One region of the Sphingomonas sp. M1-B02 genome, then DNA from elsewhere that is predicted to be linked to it. Evidence: predicted binding sites of a transcription regulator. Region 1 holds the regulator's gene; each other region holds the start of a gene.
The links. The regulator LexA, encoded in region 1, represses DNA repair genes until DNA is damaged. The targets are predictions, from matches to a motif close to GTTCCNCNCTTGTTCT.
Positions count from the first base shown of each region.

Region 1 (3,310 bases):
GCCAGCATCCGCGAAGGCGCACGCTGGTGGAACGCCCGCGTCCGCGCGCTCACCACCCATCTCATAGAGCTGGAGACCCAGGCCTCGGTGCTCCCCGGCGCCCAGCTGTGGATTTCGCTGCCCGAAATCGGCGGCGGACCGGCCAGCGTGGTCGAAGCCGGGCACGGTCGCATCCTCTGCGAATTCCGCCTGCCGCTGCGCCCGCGCGAGCTGGGCCTGCTCACCGGCGGCCGCCTGACCCCTTGAGGGCCTTGCGCCGGGGCACCCTGTGGCCCCAAGGCTGCACCCATGGCTTTGCTCCCCGTCGAAGAAGCGCAATCCAGGCTCCTGGCGCTGGGCGCCCCGCTCGAGGCTGAACGCGTCGCGCTTTCCCAGGCAGCCGGCCGCTGGGCGGCTGAGGACGTCATCGCCCTGCGCACCCAGCCCAGCGCCGACCTTTCGGCGATGGACGGCTATGCGATCCGATTCGCCGACATGCCCGGCCCCTGGACCGTGATCGGCGAGAGTGCCGCGGGGCGCGCCTTTGCTGGTATCGTGGCGTCGGGCCAGGCCACCCGTATCTTTACCGGCGCGCCGCTGCCCGCGGGGTCGGACACCGTCCTGATCCAGGAAGAGGCATCGCGCGAGGGCGAGGCGCTCGCGCTCGCCGGCGAAGGCCCGGCACGGCTTGGCCGCAACGTTCGCCGCCGCGGGCTCGACTTCGCCGAGGGCGACCCGCTGATCCGCGCCGGTGAGCGTCTCACCCCCGCGCGTCTCGCCGTCGCCGGTTCCGCCGGCCACGGCAGGGTGCTGGTTCGCCGCAGGGTCCGTGTCGCGATCGCCGCCACCGGCGACGAACTCGTACCCCCCGGCGCACCCGTTGCCGACGCCCAATTGCCCGAGACCAATCGGCTGATGCTCGCAGCCCAGCTCGCCGACCTGCCGGTCGAAATTCTCGATCTCGGCATTCTTCCGGACAAAGCCGACGCGCTGGAGGCCGCTTTCCGGGCCGTCCGTGCCGATCTGCTCGTCACCAGCGGCGGCGCCTCGGTCGGCGATCACGATCTCGTCCGCCCCGCCCTCGAAGCCGCCGGCGGCGCGGTCCACTTCTGGCGCGTCGCACTCCGCCCGGGCAAGCCGATGATGGCGGGCAGGCTCGGAAAGACGCTCGTCGTCGGCCTCCCCGGCAACCCCGTCTCGGCCTTCGTCACCACCCTTTTGTTCGTGCGCCCTTTGGTCGCCCTTCTCTCCGGCGCCGCCGATCCGCTGCCGCGCACCCGCGCGACGCCGCTCGGCGAGCCCCTCCCGGCCAACGATCACCGCACCGATTACCTCCGCGCCGAACTGCGCGACGGCCGCGCCTTCGCCTCGACGATCCAGGACAGTTCGATGCTCCGCACCCTCGCGCGCGCCCGGTGCCTCATTCTGCGTCCGCCGCATGCTCCGGCCGCGAATCCCGGCGACTCGGTGCAAATCCTCGACATCGCTTGACATGGGCGCGGAACATTGCATAAACGTTCCCAGTCTGTTCTGGACGGAGGAACCGCATGCTTACGCGCAAGCAGCACGAGCTGATCTGCTTCATCAACGATCGTCTGAACGAGACCGGCGTGTCGCCCTCGTTCGAGGAGATGAAGGAGGCGCTCGATCTCAAGTCCAAGTCGGGCGTGCACCGCCTGATCAGCGCACTCGAGGAACGTGAGTTCATCCGTCGCCTGCCCAATCGCGCCCGCGCACTCGAAGTGCTGCGCATGCCCGAGCGCGGCGACGCCAAGGTCGCCACTCCGGCCAAGGCTGACAAATCCACGCCACGTCCGTCGTCCTTGCCGTCGCCCGCCAACGATGTGGTCGAGATTCCGCTGCACGGCCGGATCGCCGCGGGCACCCCGATCGAGGCGCTCGAAGGCTCGACGATGCTCCCCGTCCCCGCCGCTCTGCTCGGTTCGGGCGAACATTATGCGCTCGAAGTCGCCGGCGATTCGATGGTCGAGGCCGGCATCTTCGATGGCGATTTCGCGCTCATCCGCCGCACCGACGTCGCCCGCGACGGCGAGATCGTCGTGGCGTTGATCGACGATTCGGAAGCGACGCTCAAATATTTCCGCAAGGAAGGCGCGATGGTCCGGCTCGATCCGGCCAACCGCAGCTACGACGCCCAGCGCTATCGCCCCGATCAGATCCGCGTCCAGGGCAAGCTCGCCGGGCTGCTCCGCCGCTACTGAGCCGCGGCGAGCTCGGCCTCGAACGCCGTCTCCGCCGCGGCGATGCGCCGGGGCAGTTCGGTCGGGTCGACAAAGGCATTTGCATTGCCCGCTTCCTGCCTGGCCCGCTTCGTAGCCATGTCGAATGCGGCGGGGTGAAATGCCAGGAAGATGTCGGCCTGCAGGGTCCGCAGTTTGGCAAAGGTCGCGCTGAAATCGCTGGCCGCCGCGTCATAGCCCTTGCCGGGCGTCAGCGGCTGGCCCGCGACCGTGATGCTGCAGGCAAACAGCAGGTTCAGCGTGTCTGCGCCTGCCGGGACCGATGTCGTCCAGCTCGTGCAACCCTTGGTGTGCCCCGGGGTCAGCCGCGTGGTCAGCCTGTTCCCGCCCAAAGCGATCACCTCGCCATCGGCGATCACCTTGTCGACCTTCACCGGCGCGACTCGCTCCTGCTCGGGCCGATAGTCCATCCACCCCGCCTCCAGCGCCGGCCGGTCCGCGGCGCTGGCATAGAGTTTGGCGCCGGTCCGCCGCTTCAGTGCGGCAAGCCCGCCGCTATGGTCCCAATGGGCATGGTTGATCAGCAATATCTTCACGTCGCGCAGCTTGAATCCGAGCGTCTCGATATTCGCCGCGATCTGCGGCACGCTCTCCGCCATCGCCCCGTCGATCAGGATATGCCCGCGCGGCGAAGTGATCAGGAACGCCGACAGCCCCGCCGTCCCGACATAATAGACGTCGCCGACGATCCGGAACGGCGCCATCGGCTGGTTCCACTCGGCCTTGATCTTCGCCCAGTCGTCCTGCGCCGCCGCCGGCCCCGCCAGCGCCGCCCCCAGCAGCAATGCCATCGATCGCATCATCGTCGCTCTCCCGTTCGGGGCTGAAATGGCGGCTGCACGGTAAGCGGGTCAACCCAGGGATGCGATCCGCCGCTGCGCACGGTGCGCACCTCCCCGCTCGCAAAGGCGATCGCCACGCCCCCTGTCCTGGCCAGCGTCTCCCGATCGAGCTTGAGCCAGCGCGGCGTGCAGCCCGGCGGCAACCGCCGCTCGCTCACCACCACGTCGACCAATCGGCACAAGGCGATCATCTCGGCCCAGGGCACCAGATACGCGCTCCGCGTCGCC
Region 1 covers NZ_CP110679.1:954,458-957,767, forward strand. Annotated here, with positions in the region: gene OKW87_RS04590 (PilZ domain-containing protein) at 1-246, shown strand, start outside; gene OKW87_RS04595 (molybdopterin molybdotransferase MoeA) at 289-1,470, shown strand; gene lexA (transcriptional repressor LexA) at 1,527-2,201, shown strand; gene bla (subclass B3 metallo-beta-lactamase) at 2,195-3,043, opposite strand; gene OKW87_RS04610 (ComEC/Rec2 family competence protein) at 3,040-3,310, opposite strand, start outside.

Region 2 (3,310 bases), 1.3 Mb from region 1:
CGTGACGAACTGCAGCGCCGGAAACCGTCCGAACTCGGTCTCGATCACCGGTTGCGACGCCGCCTCGTCGCGCATCCCCTTGGTCGGCAACCCCTTCATCACGAACAGTCCGAAGCGATGCTTGTCGCGCTCCATCACTCGGCCCAGATCGCGCACCATGTTGGGCGTCACATTGTCCCCCGCCTTGACGCTGATCACCCCCGTCTCGATCCGCCCCTTCGCCGCGAGATAGTTGAACCAGCCGTCGACGCCCCGGTCTCCGCCCTTCTTCTCGCGCGGAAAACCGCCCACCTGCCACGATACCCATTGCTGGAACTGATGCGGATCCTCCACCGCGAGCCGCTCGGCGCTCGCCAGGTCCCGCGGCACGCCGATCGTCTCGAACTGGATGCCGGGATAGCCGCTGCGCATCCGATCCTCGATCATCCCGATCGCGATATGCGTCACGTCGATCCCGATCCAGCTCCGCCCCAATTTCTGCGCCGCATCCACCGCGGTGCCGCAGCCGCAGAAGGGATCCAGCACCACGTCGCCGGGGTTGGACGAGGCAGAAATGATTCGCTCGAGGAGGGCGCGGGGTTTCTGGGTTGGATAGCCCAGTCGCTCGCGCGATACCGGCGCCAGGATCGGGATCGACCACACCGCGTTCATCGCCACCCCCTGCGATACATCCGCCTCCTCGATCGTCGGGTTGCGCTTGCCCGTCACGTCGAAGGTCACCCGCTGCTTCTTGCCCTTCCACCGCTTCAGCGAGCTCGCGGTCGGCGGCTCCAGCAGCGTGTTGAAGGTCTGCGATCCGTCCGCCTTCGAATAAAGCAGGATGATGTCGTGCATCCGCTGGAAGCGCCGCGCGACGGTAGGCCAGCGGCGATAGCTCCAGACGATCTCGTTCTGGAAATTCTCCGCGCCGAACACCGAATCGAGCACCAGCTTCAGATAATGCGATGCGGTCGGGTCGCAGTGGAGATACAGGCTGCCGCTAGGCTTGAGCACCCGGTGCAGCTCCACCAGCCGCACCGCCATCATCGCCAGATAGGCCATCAGCGGATTCTGGCCGACCGCCTTGTGCATCGCCTCGATCATTACCTGAAGCCTGCGGTTGCTGCCCCCGGCAATGTCGAGCAACGCATTCTGCGAGGCCTCCCCCCAGGTCCAGGTATCGTCGAACGCCTCGATGCTGGCATCCGTCCCCGCCCCGTTCGCCGCCTTGAACAGCACGTTGTAGCCTGCGTTCGAATTGAACGGCGGATCGAGATAGATCAGGTCGATGCTCTCGTCGCGAACATGCTCGCGCAGCACGTCCAGATTGTCGCCATAATAAAGCCTGCTCACTCCGCCCCCCAGCGCTGCCGGGGGGCAGTCTAGCCAAGCCGATCGGCACCGCACGCCGATCTGGGGCCGTTTCGGACGTCCGATGTGGAGCAATCCGAATCCGCCGGACCGGCTCGCCGTCAGCTCAGGCCGGCGACAAGCTCGCCACCGGCGGCACCACCATGAAGTCTCCCGCGCCCAGCACCGTCTCGGCCGCCGATTGCGCGAATAACACCGCCGCCGCCGCGCCATTGCCGTCGGCATCGGCAAGGGGAGCGGCCATCCGGCGGGGCTCAAGTTCGGCGATTGCTTCGCCTATGCGCTGGCCCGCGAAAGCGGCCATTGGCTCTTTTTCAGGGGCGACGACTTCCTCCACACGGGCGTCGCGCCCTACCCGCTCGGCTGAACGACCGGCCCCGCATCGCCCCCGCCAACCCCGATCCGGCACAAACTGAACCGGTTGCCGTCCGCGCAGTTGATCCCCATCTCCGCCGCATCGCGCGGCGCTTGCCGATCACGAACAAATCTGGAACAAACCTCCCTCATGGCACTCACCCACATCTCCGTCCGCGGCGCGCGCGAGCATAACCTCAAGGATGTCAGCATCGACATCCCCCGCGATACGCTGACGGTGATCACCGGCCTCTCGGGCAGCGGCAAGTCGAGCCTGGCGTTCGACACCATCTATGCCGAGGGCCAGCGCCGCTACGTCGAATCGCTGAGCGCCTATGCACGGCAGTTTCTCGAGCTGATGCAGAAGCCCGACGTCGATCATATCGAGGGGCTCAGCCCGGCAATCTCGATCGAGCAGAAGACCACCAGCCGCAATCCACGCTCGACCGTCGCCACCGTCACCGAAATCTACGATTATATGCGGCTGCTATGGGCACGCGTCGGCGTGCCCTACAGCCCGGTGACCGGCCTGCCGATCAGCGCGCAGACCGTCAGCCAGATGGTCGACCGCGTCCTCGCGCTCCCCGAGGGCACCCGCTTGCTCCTCCTCGCCCCGGTCGTGCGCGGGCGGAAGGGCGAGTATCGCAAGGAACTGGCCGAGTGGCAGAAAGCCGGCTTCCAGCGCGTCCGCATCGACGGCGAAACCTATCTGATCGAAGACGCCCCCGCGCTCGACAAGAAATACAAGCATGACATCGAAGTGGTGGTCGATCGGTTGGTGGTGGGCGGCGACATCGCCACGCGCCTGGCCGAGAGCTTCGAGCAGGCGCTAAAGCTCGCCGAGGGGCTGGCCTATGTCGATCTCGTGGATACCACCACTGCGCAAGCGATGGGCGCTCCCCTCCCGCTTGCGGGAGGGGCCGGGGGAGGGGCTGTCCGGGAAGCCCCCCAGACGTTCGCAATTGAAGGCGAAGACAGCCCCTCCCCTAACCCCTCCCGCAAGCGGGAGGGGGACACAAGCGGCATGAAGAACACCGGCATCCCCGCAAACCGCATCGTCTTCTCCGAAAAGTTCGCCTGCCCGGTCTCCGGCTTCACCATCGCCGAGATTGAACCCCGCCTCTTCTCCTTCAACGCCCCGCAAGGCGCTTGCCCCGCCTGCGACGGCCTCGGCGAGAAGCTCGTGTTCGACGAGGATCTCGTCGTCCCCAACCACGCGCTCACGATCAAGAAGGGGGCGATCGTTCCCTGGGCCAAGTCCAACCCGCCCAGCCCCTATTACATGCAGGTACTCGGCTCCCTCGCCCGCGAGCTGGGCTTCAGCCTCGACACCCCCTGGAAGGAGCTCCCCGAGGAGATCCACTACGCCCTCCTCCACGGCACCCGCGGCAAGCCGGTCACCCTCACCTTCATCGACGGCAAGAAGTCGTACGACGTGAAGAAACCCTTCGAGGGCGTCATCGGCAATCTCAACCGCCGTATGCTCCAGACCGAATCCGCCTGGATGCGCGAAGAGCTGTCGAAGTACCAGGCGAGCCACCCCTGCGAAGTCTGCCACGGCGCCCGCCTCAAGCCCGAGGCGCTGGCGGTCAAGATCGCCGGCGAG
Region 2 covers NZ_CP110679.1:3,295,120-3,298,429, reverse strand. Annotated here, with positions in the region: gene OKW87_RS15910 (DNA methyltransferase) at 1-1,332, opposite strand, end outside; gene OKW87_RS15905 (hypothetical protein) at 1,457-1,594, opposite strand; gene uvrA (excinuclease ABC subunit UvrA) at 1,856-3,310, shown strand, end outside.
Region 2: a site for LexA is predicted at 1,829-1,844, ahead of uvrA (excinuclease ABC subunit UvrA). Genes of this name have one in related genera too.

Region 3 (3,310 bases), 1.1 Mb from region 1:
CTCGCGCCCCAACAGCAGCAGCACCAGCAGCATCGGCGCCGCCCACACCGCGCCCCAGGCGATCACCGTGGCCAGGGTCTTCCACAAGCGCGGCCGCGGCCCCGGCGGCTCGCTCCGCCCGTCCTTCACCCCCAGCCATTCCGCCGGCGCAAGCGCGCCGATCACCCCCGCCCCCAGCACCACCAGCGGAAAGGGTGCGGAAAACAGGAACAGCGCCAGGAAGGCGACCAGCGCGATTCCGCGCTTGAAATTGGTCGTCAGCGCCCGCCCGCCGACGCGCAGCAGCGCCTGCAGGACGATCGCGATCACCGCCGCCTTAACCCCCAGGAACAGCGCCGCGAACCAGCCGAGCTGCGCCGCGCTGATATAGGCCGCCGCCAGCGCCAGCATCACCAGCGCGCCCGGCACAACGAACAGCAGCCCCGCCGCCAGCCCGCCGCGCACGCCGTGCAGCTTCCAGCCGATATAGGTAGCGAGCTGCTGCGCCTCGGGCCCCGGCAGCAGATGGCAGAAATTGAGCGCGTGGAGGAAATGCGCCTCGCTGATCCATTTGCGCTCGTCGACCAGCTCGCGGTGCATCAGCGCGATCTGGCCCGCCGGCCCACCGAAGCTCAGCCAGCCGATCCGCGCCGAAACGCGGACGAGTTCGGAAAACGGTGGCGGAGCGAAGTCGGACATGGGCGGCCTCCCGGATCGCGCTGATCATGCATCGGATCGGTGGGAATTGAAGCATGCGAATCTTTGTGCGCCCATATCGGGGCTTTGGATTGGCACCGGACACAAGCCATAGTGTCCACAGATTCCCCCACGCCAATTTATTTGCAGTTCGCGCTCCGTTCCCTTGCGTTCCCCGAACCCGTTGGAAGTCCGTGCGTCGCGGCTTTGGGCCATCCGCGAAACGATTCATTTTAGCGACGAACCGAGCGGTGACTAAGTGATTTACCGTCTTGTGCCCGGACTCGGAATGGCACAATCTGTAGTGGTTGCAATGAGGGGCAGGCTCAAGCACTGGTAGAATTGACCTCGCATCTCCATATGCGAGTCAGGTTTTGCCATGCTTTGCAAGCGGGCGACGGTCACTTTTTGTTCTCGTGGCCGCGCCGCGCCGATGCTACCATCGGCTTGTCGCCCCGAGTCGAACCGAGCGCCTCCCGGTATGGGGGCCGATATGGGTCAGTAGGGGCGAGAGTCATGGAATTCAGGGACACCGAGAACAGCGTGAGCGAAACCATCACCGAAGCAGCCGTCACGGCCCCCAAGTCCGCCAAGGCCAAGGATTCGCACCGCGTCGACGTCCAGCTCTATGCGGTCGAGGTCGATCATTCGCGCGACGCCCTGCTCACCGATTTCGGCAAGGAAACGCTGCGCGACCGCTATCTGCTGCCGGGCGAGAATTTCCAGGACCTGTTCGTGCGCGTCGCCTCGGCTTATTCGGACGATCAGGCGCACGCCCAGCGCATCTACGACTATATCTCGCGTCTGTGGTTCATGCCCGCCACCCCGATCCTGTCGAACGGCGGCACCGGGCGCGGCCTGCCCATTTCCTGCTTCCTCAATTCGGTGCCGGACAGCCTGGGCGGCATCGTCGACACCTGGAACGAGAATGTCTGGCTCGCCTCGCGCGGCGGCGGCATCGGCACCTATTGGGGCAATGTCCGCGGCATCGGCGAACCCGTCGGCCTCAACGGCAAGACCAGCGGCATCATCCCCTTCGTCCGCGTCATGGATTCGCTGACCCTCGCGATCAGCCAGGGGAGCCTGCGCCGCGGTTCGGCCGCCTGCTATCTCGACATCTCGCACCCCGAGATCGAGGAATTCCTCGAAATCCGCAAACCCTCGGGCGACTTCAACCGCAAGGCGCTCAACCTCCACCACGGCGTGCTCATCCCCGACGCCTTCATGGAAGCCGTGCGCAACGGCGAGGAATGGGTGCTCAAGAGCCCCAAGGACGGCAGCGAGCGCGGCAAGGTCGATGCCCGCGGCCTCTTCCAGAAGCTGGTCGAGACGCGGCTGGCGACCGGCGAGCCCTATATCGTCTTCGCCGATCATGTGAATTCGAACATGCCCAAGCATCACCGCGATCTGGGCCTCAAGGTCTCGACCTCGAACCTGTGCTCGGAGATCACCCTGCCCACCGGCAAGGACCATCTCGGCAACGAGCGCACTGCGGTCTGCTGCCTGTCGAGCCTCAACCTCGAGACCTGGGACCAGTGGAAGGACGAGAAGGGCTTCGTCGAGGACGTCATGCGCTTCCTCGACAATGTCCTCCAGGACTTCATCGAGCGCGCCGAGCCCGGCATGGAGAAGGCCGCCTATTCCGCCAGCCGCGAGCGTTCGGTCGGCCTCGGCGTGATGGGCTTCCACTCCTTCCTCCAGGCGCGCGGCATCGCCTTCGAAGGGGCGATGGCCAAATCGTGGAACCTGCGCATGTTCAAGCAGATCAAGGGCCAGGTCGACGAAGCGTCGATGCAGCTCGCGGTCGAGCGCGGCCCCTGCCCCGACGCCGCCGACATGGGCGTGATGGAGCGCTTCAGCTGCAAGATGGCGATCGCCCCCACCGCGAGCATCAGCATCATCTGCGGCGGCACCAGCGCCTGCATCGAACCGATCCCGGCTAACATCTACACCCACAAGACGCTCTCGGGCAGCTTCTCGATCAAGAATCCCTATCTGGAAAAGCTGCTGATCGAGAAGAGCAAGAACTCGGACGCGGTCTGGAACACGATCCTCGAGCAGGCCGGCTCGGTCCAGCATCTCGATTTCCTCAGCCAGGAGGAAAAGGATTGCTACAAGACCTCGTTCGAGATCGACCAGCGCTGGATCCTCGAGCTCGCCGGCGACCGCGCGCCCTATATCGACCAGGCCCAGTCGCTGAACCTGTTCATCCCGGCCGACGTCGAGAAATGGGACCTGCTGATGCTCCACTTCCGCGCCTGGGAGCTGGGCGTGAAGTCGCTGTATTACCTCCGCTCGAAGAGCATCCAGCGCGCGGGCTTCGCCGGCGGCGTGGAAGCCGACAACACGATCGACCTGCGCCAGATCGAAGTCGAGTCGAAGGATTATGACGAATGCCTGGCGTGCCAGTGAGCTAATTCCCTCTCCCTTTGGGAGAGGGAGGGAGGCGCGTAGCGCCGGAAGGGTGAGGACAAATGCGCCTCTATGCAAACCAGCCGATCGGAACGGTACCGCGCGCGCGGCAACTCCGCCGCGAGGCGCCTGAGCCCGAACGGCGGTTGCTGAGGGCGCTGCGCGAAGCTTTCCCCACCTACAAATGGCGCCACCAGGCGCCGGTCGGCCCCTTCTACGCCGA
Region 3 covers NZ_CP110679.1:2,034,700-2,038,009, forward strand. Annotated here, with positions in the region: gene chrA (chromate efflux transporter) at 1-678, opposite strand, end outside; gene OKW87_RS09735 (ribonucleoside-diphosphate reductase subunit alpha) at 1,192-3,087, shown strand; gene OKW87_RS09740 (endonuclease domain-containing protein) at 3,150-3,310, shown strand, end outside.
Region 3: a site for LexA is predicted at 1,075-1,090, ahead of OKW87_RS09735 (ribonucleoside-diphosphate reductase subunit alpha). Genes of this name have one in related genera too.

Region 4 (3,310 bases), 190 kb from region 1:
CTCGACTGCGGCTGTCCTGGGCGCGCCGCCCTCGGCATAGCGCGCCACGTGCAACACCATTTCGGACCACTTCCGCGCCGTGCACCAAGGAAAGCGCGAACCATCGTCGCGGAAATAGAAACCGTATTGCCGATCGCCCTCCATCCCCTGCCAATCGATCTCGGCGACCGCTAACGGCTCCCCGGCCATCGACTTGACCGGAAAACGCGTGAGCGCGGCGACATGGCCGACGATATCGCTCATGCGACGGTTGCCGGACCGGCATAGGGCAGGCGAGGGCTCATCGCGGCAGCGGCCCGCTCTCCAGCCGGCGCATGCGGAAGCCGAAGCCGTTCTCGCGGGTCCACGTCATGGTCGCCGGCACTTCGCGGCGCGGCGCATTGTCGACGCGCTCGGTCAGGTCGATACTGCCCTCGATCCGCACCCGATCCGCACGCTCGCCAAAGATCCGGCGCGGCCGGAAGCGATGCGTCGCCGCCTCGCGCGCCCAGACTTCGGACGCGGCCTGCGAGCCCTTCACGGGCGCGAGCCCCGGCCAGGCGAAGTCGACCTGTTCGTGGAACTGATATTGCAGCGCCCGCGCGAAATCGGGCCCGCGCGGATTGGCGAACCAGGTCGCCTCATAGGCATTGAGCGCCTGCGCCGCGGCCTGCCGGTCGCCGCCCAGCATCGTGCAGACACCCAGCCGGGTAATGTCGTTGCGGCTCGTCTCGGGATCAATCAGCCCGCAGGCCGGCATCGCCGCCACCGCCGCCTTGGCGAGGCGGAAGGCAAAGGGCACGGCCAGCCCGGCATCGCAGGCGCCCTCCGTCTTGCGACGGATCGAGCCGTTCGCATCCACTGCCTCCACCGTCACGACCCAGGAATGCAGGCAGATGCTGAGCATGGCGCTCGCCGGCGCGGGAGCGAGCTTGCGTTCGAACAGGCGTCCCTCGGCTACCAGCTCGTCCCAGACCGCCGCGGTTACCGTCGCCGTGAGCGACGGCGGCTCGGCCGGGCCGGCATCGGCCTTCGGGAAGCGCACGTCGACCCGCGGTTCGGTCGCCGGCGCACGCACGAAGCTGACCAGCGCCGCATCCCTGCCATAGCCGTCGACGAAGAAGGCGCGCATCATGACCGTCTTCGCCGCCGCAACCTGGTCGATCGGTGCCACGCCATAGGCGGCGCGCTGGCGCGCCTGCGCCTCGGGCAGGCAGCGATCCTGGCCGCTATCGTCGCGGCAATCGGCCTCCCTGGGGGCCGATTGCGCCGTGGCAGGGGCGGCGGCGAGGCATGCAAAAGCGAATGCGAGTGCCGGAAGGACGCGGGTGCGGGCAGGGCTCATGCAGAACTTCTGGCACGCGCGCGCGCCGGCTGCCATGGGTTTAGGCGGAAATCCGCCGCCAGGCGTAGTTCCCCTCTTGTTCCACGAGAACAAATGCGATACATACTCGATCAAGAGTTGAACGCGTGGTGCAAACCTTCTAGCGACTGGGGACGAAAAATGGCGGCATCTTTGAAGGTCATCGACAGCAAAATGGCAGCTCCCAGCACGGACAAGCAAAAGGCGCTCGAAGCCGCCCTCGCCCAGATCGATCGCGCCTTCGGCAAGGGTAGCGCGATGCGGCTCGGCTCGAAGGAGACGATGCAGGTCGAGACGATCGGCACCGGCTCGCTCGGGCTCGATATCGCCCTGGGTGTCGGCGGCCTGCCGCGCGGCCGCGTCATCGAAGTCTATGGCCCCGAAAGCTCGGGCAAGACCACGCTCGCGCTCCACGTCATCGCCGAGGCGCAGCGGGGAGGGGGCACCGCTGCCTTCGTCGACGCCGAGCATGCGCTCGACCCCGTTTATGCCAAGAAGCTCGGCGTCAATATCGACGAGCTGATCGTTTCGCAGCCCGATACCGGCGAGCAGGCGCTCGAGATCGTCGACACGCTGGTCCGCTCGAACGCGATCGACGTGCTCGTGGTCGATTCGGTCGCGGCTTTGGTGCCGCGCGCGGAAATCGAGGGCGAGATGGGTGACAGCCATGTCGGCCTCCAGGCGCGTCTGATGTCGCAGTCGCTCCGGAAACTCACCGGCTCGATCAGCCGGTCGCGCTGCATGGTGATCTTCATCAACCAGCTGCGCATGAAGATCGGCGTGATGTACGGTAATCCGGAGACCACGACCGGCGGCAATGCGCTCAAATTCTATGCCTCGGTCCGCCTCGACATCCGCCGCACCGGCCAGATCAAGGATCGCGACGAGATCATCGGCAACACCACCCGGGTGAAGGTCGTCAAGAACAAGGTCGCGCCGCCGTTCAAGCAGGTCGAATTCGACATCATGTATGGCGAGGGCATTTCCAAGATCGGCGAAATCCTCGATCTCGGGGTGAAGGCCGGGCTCGTCGAGAAATCGGGCGCCTGGTTCAGCTATGACAGCATCCGCATCGGCCAGGGTCGCGAGAATTCGAAGACTTTCCTCAAGGAAAATCCCGAGCTCTGCGCCCGTCTCGAAGCCGCGATCCGCGCCCGCACCGACAAGGTGGCCGAGGAGCTGATGGCCGGCCCCGAGCCCGACGACGATATCTGAGGGACGCGGCCTGGCCTCGAACCTCTCTCTAGCTTCGGCCGCGCCGCCACCTGCTGGTGCCTGGCAGCGGTCACGGGACGCTCGTTCCCATCGGAAGACCCGGCGCATTGCCCTGCGCCGGGTCTTTCGCTTTGTTGCTTCGTCGGGCAATCTTGTGAGTCAAAACACGCGAAAAGTGCGAAGCTAAGCCGGGAGCGCCGCCATGATCATCGTCCACCATCTCGAAAATTCGCGCTCGCAGCGCATCCTCTGGCTGCTCGAGGAGCTCGGGCTTCCCTATGAAGTGAAGCGCTACGAGCGGAACAAGACGACCATGCTCGCGCCGCCCGAACTCAAGCGCATCCACCCCTTGGGCAAGTCGCCGGTGATCGAGAATGACGGCCGCGTCGTCGCGGAAACCGGGGCGATCATCGACTATCTGGTCGAGCATGCCGACGGTCGCCTCGGCGCCCCCGCGCACCGCGACGATGCGCTGCGCTACCGCTTCTTCCTCCATTATGCCGAGGGCTCGCTTATGCCGCCCTTGTTCACCAAGCTCGTGCTCAGCCGCATCCCCCTGCTCGGCAAGGTCGCGCAGAAGAAATTCCAGCCGATGATCGACGTCCATCTCGATTATGTCGAGGCCGAGCTCGCATCGCGCCCCTGGTTCGCCGGCCAGGACTTCACCGCCGCCGATATCATCATGAGCTTCCCCCTCGAAGCCGCCGTCGCCCGCGCCGCGGCCACCGAAGGCCGCCCGCATCTCGCCGCCTG
Region 4 covers NZ_CP110679.1:762,228-765,537, reverse strand. Annotated here, with positions in the region: gene OKW87_RS03800 (MOSC domain-containing protein) at 1-243, opposite strand, end outside; gene OKW87_RS03795 (hypothetical protein) at 281-1,324, opposite strand; gene recA (recombinase RecA) at 1,484-2,557, shown strand; gene OKW87_RS03785 (glutathione S-transferase family protein) at 2,760-3,310, shown strand, end outside.
Region 4: a site for LexA is predicted at 1,392-1,407, ahead of recA (recombinase RecA). Genes of this name have one in related genera too.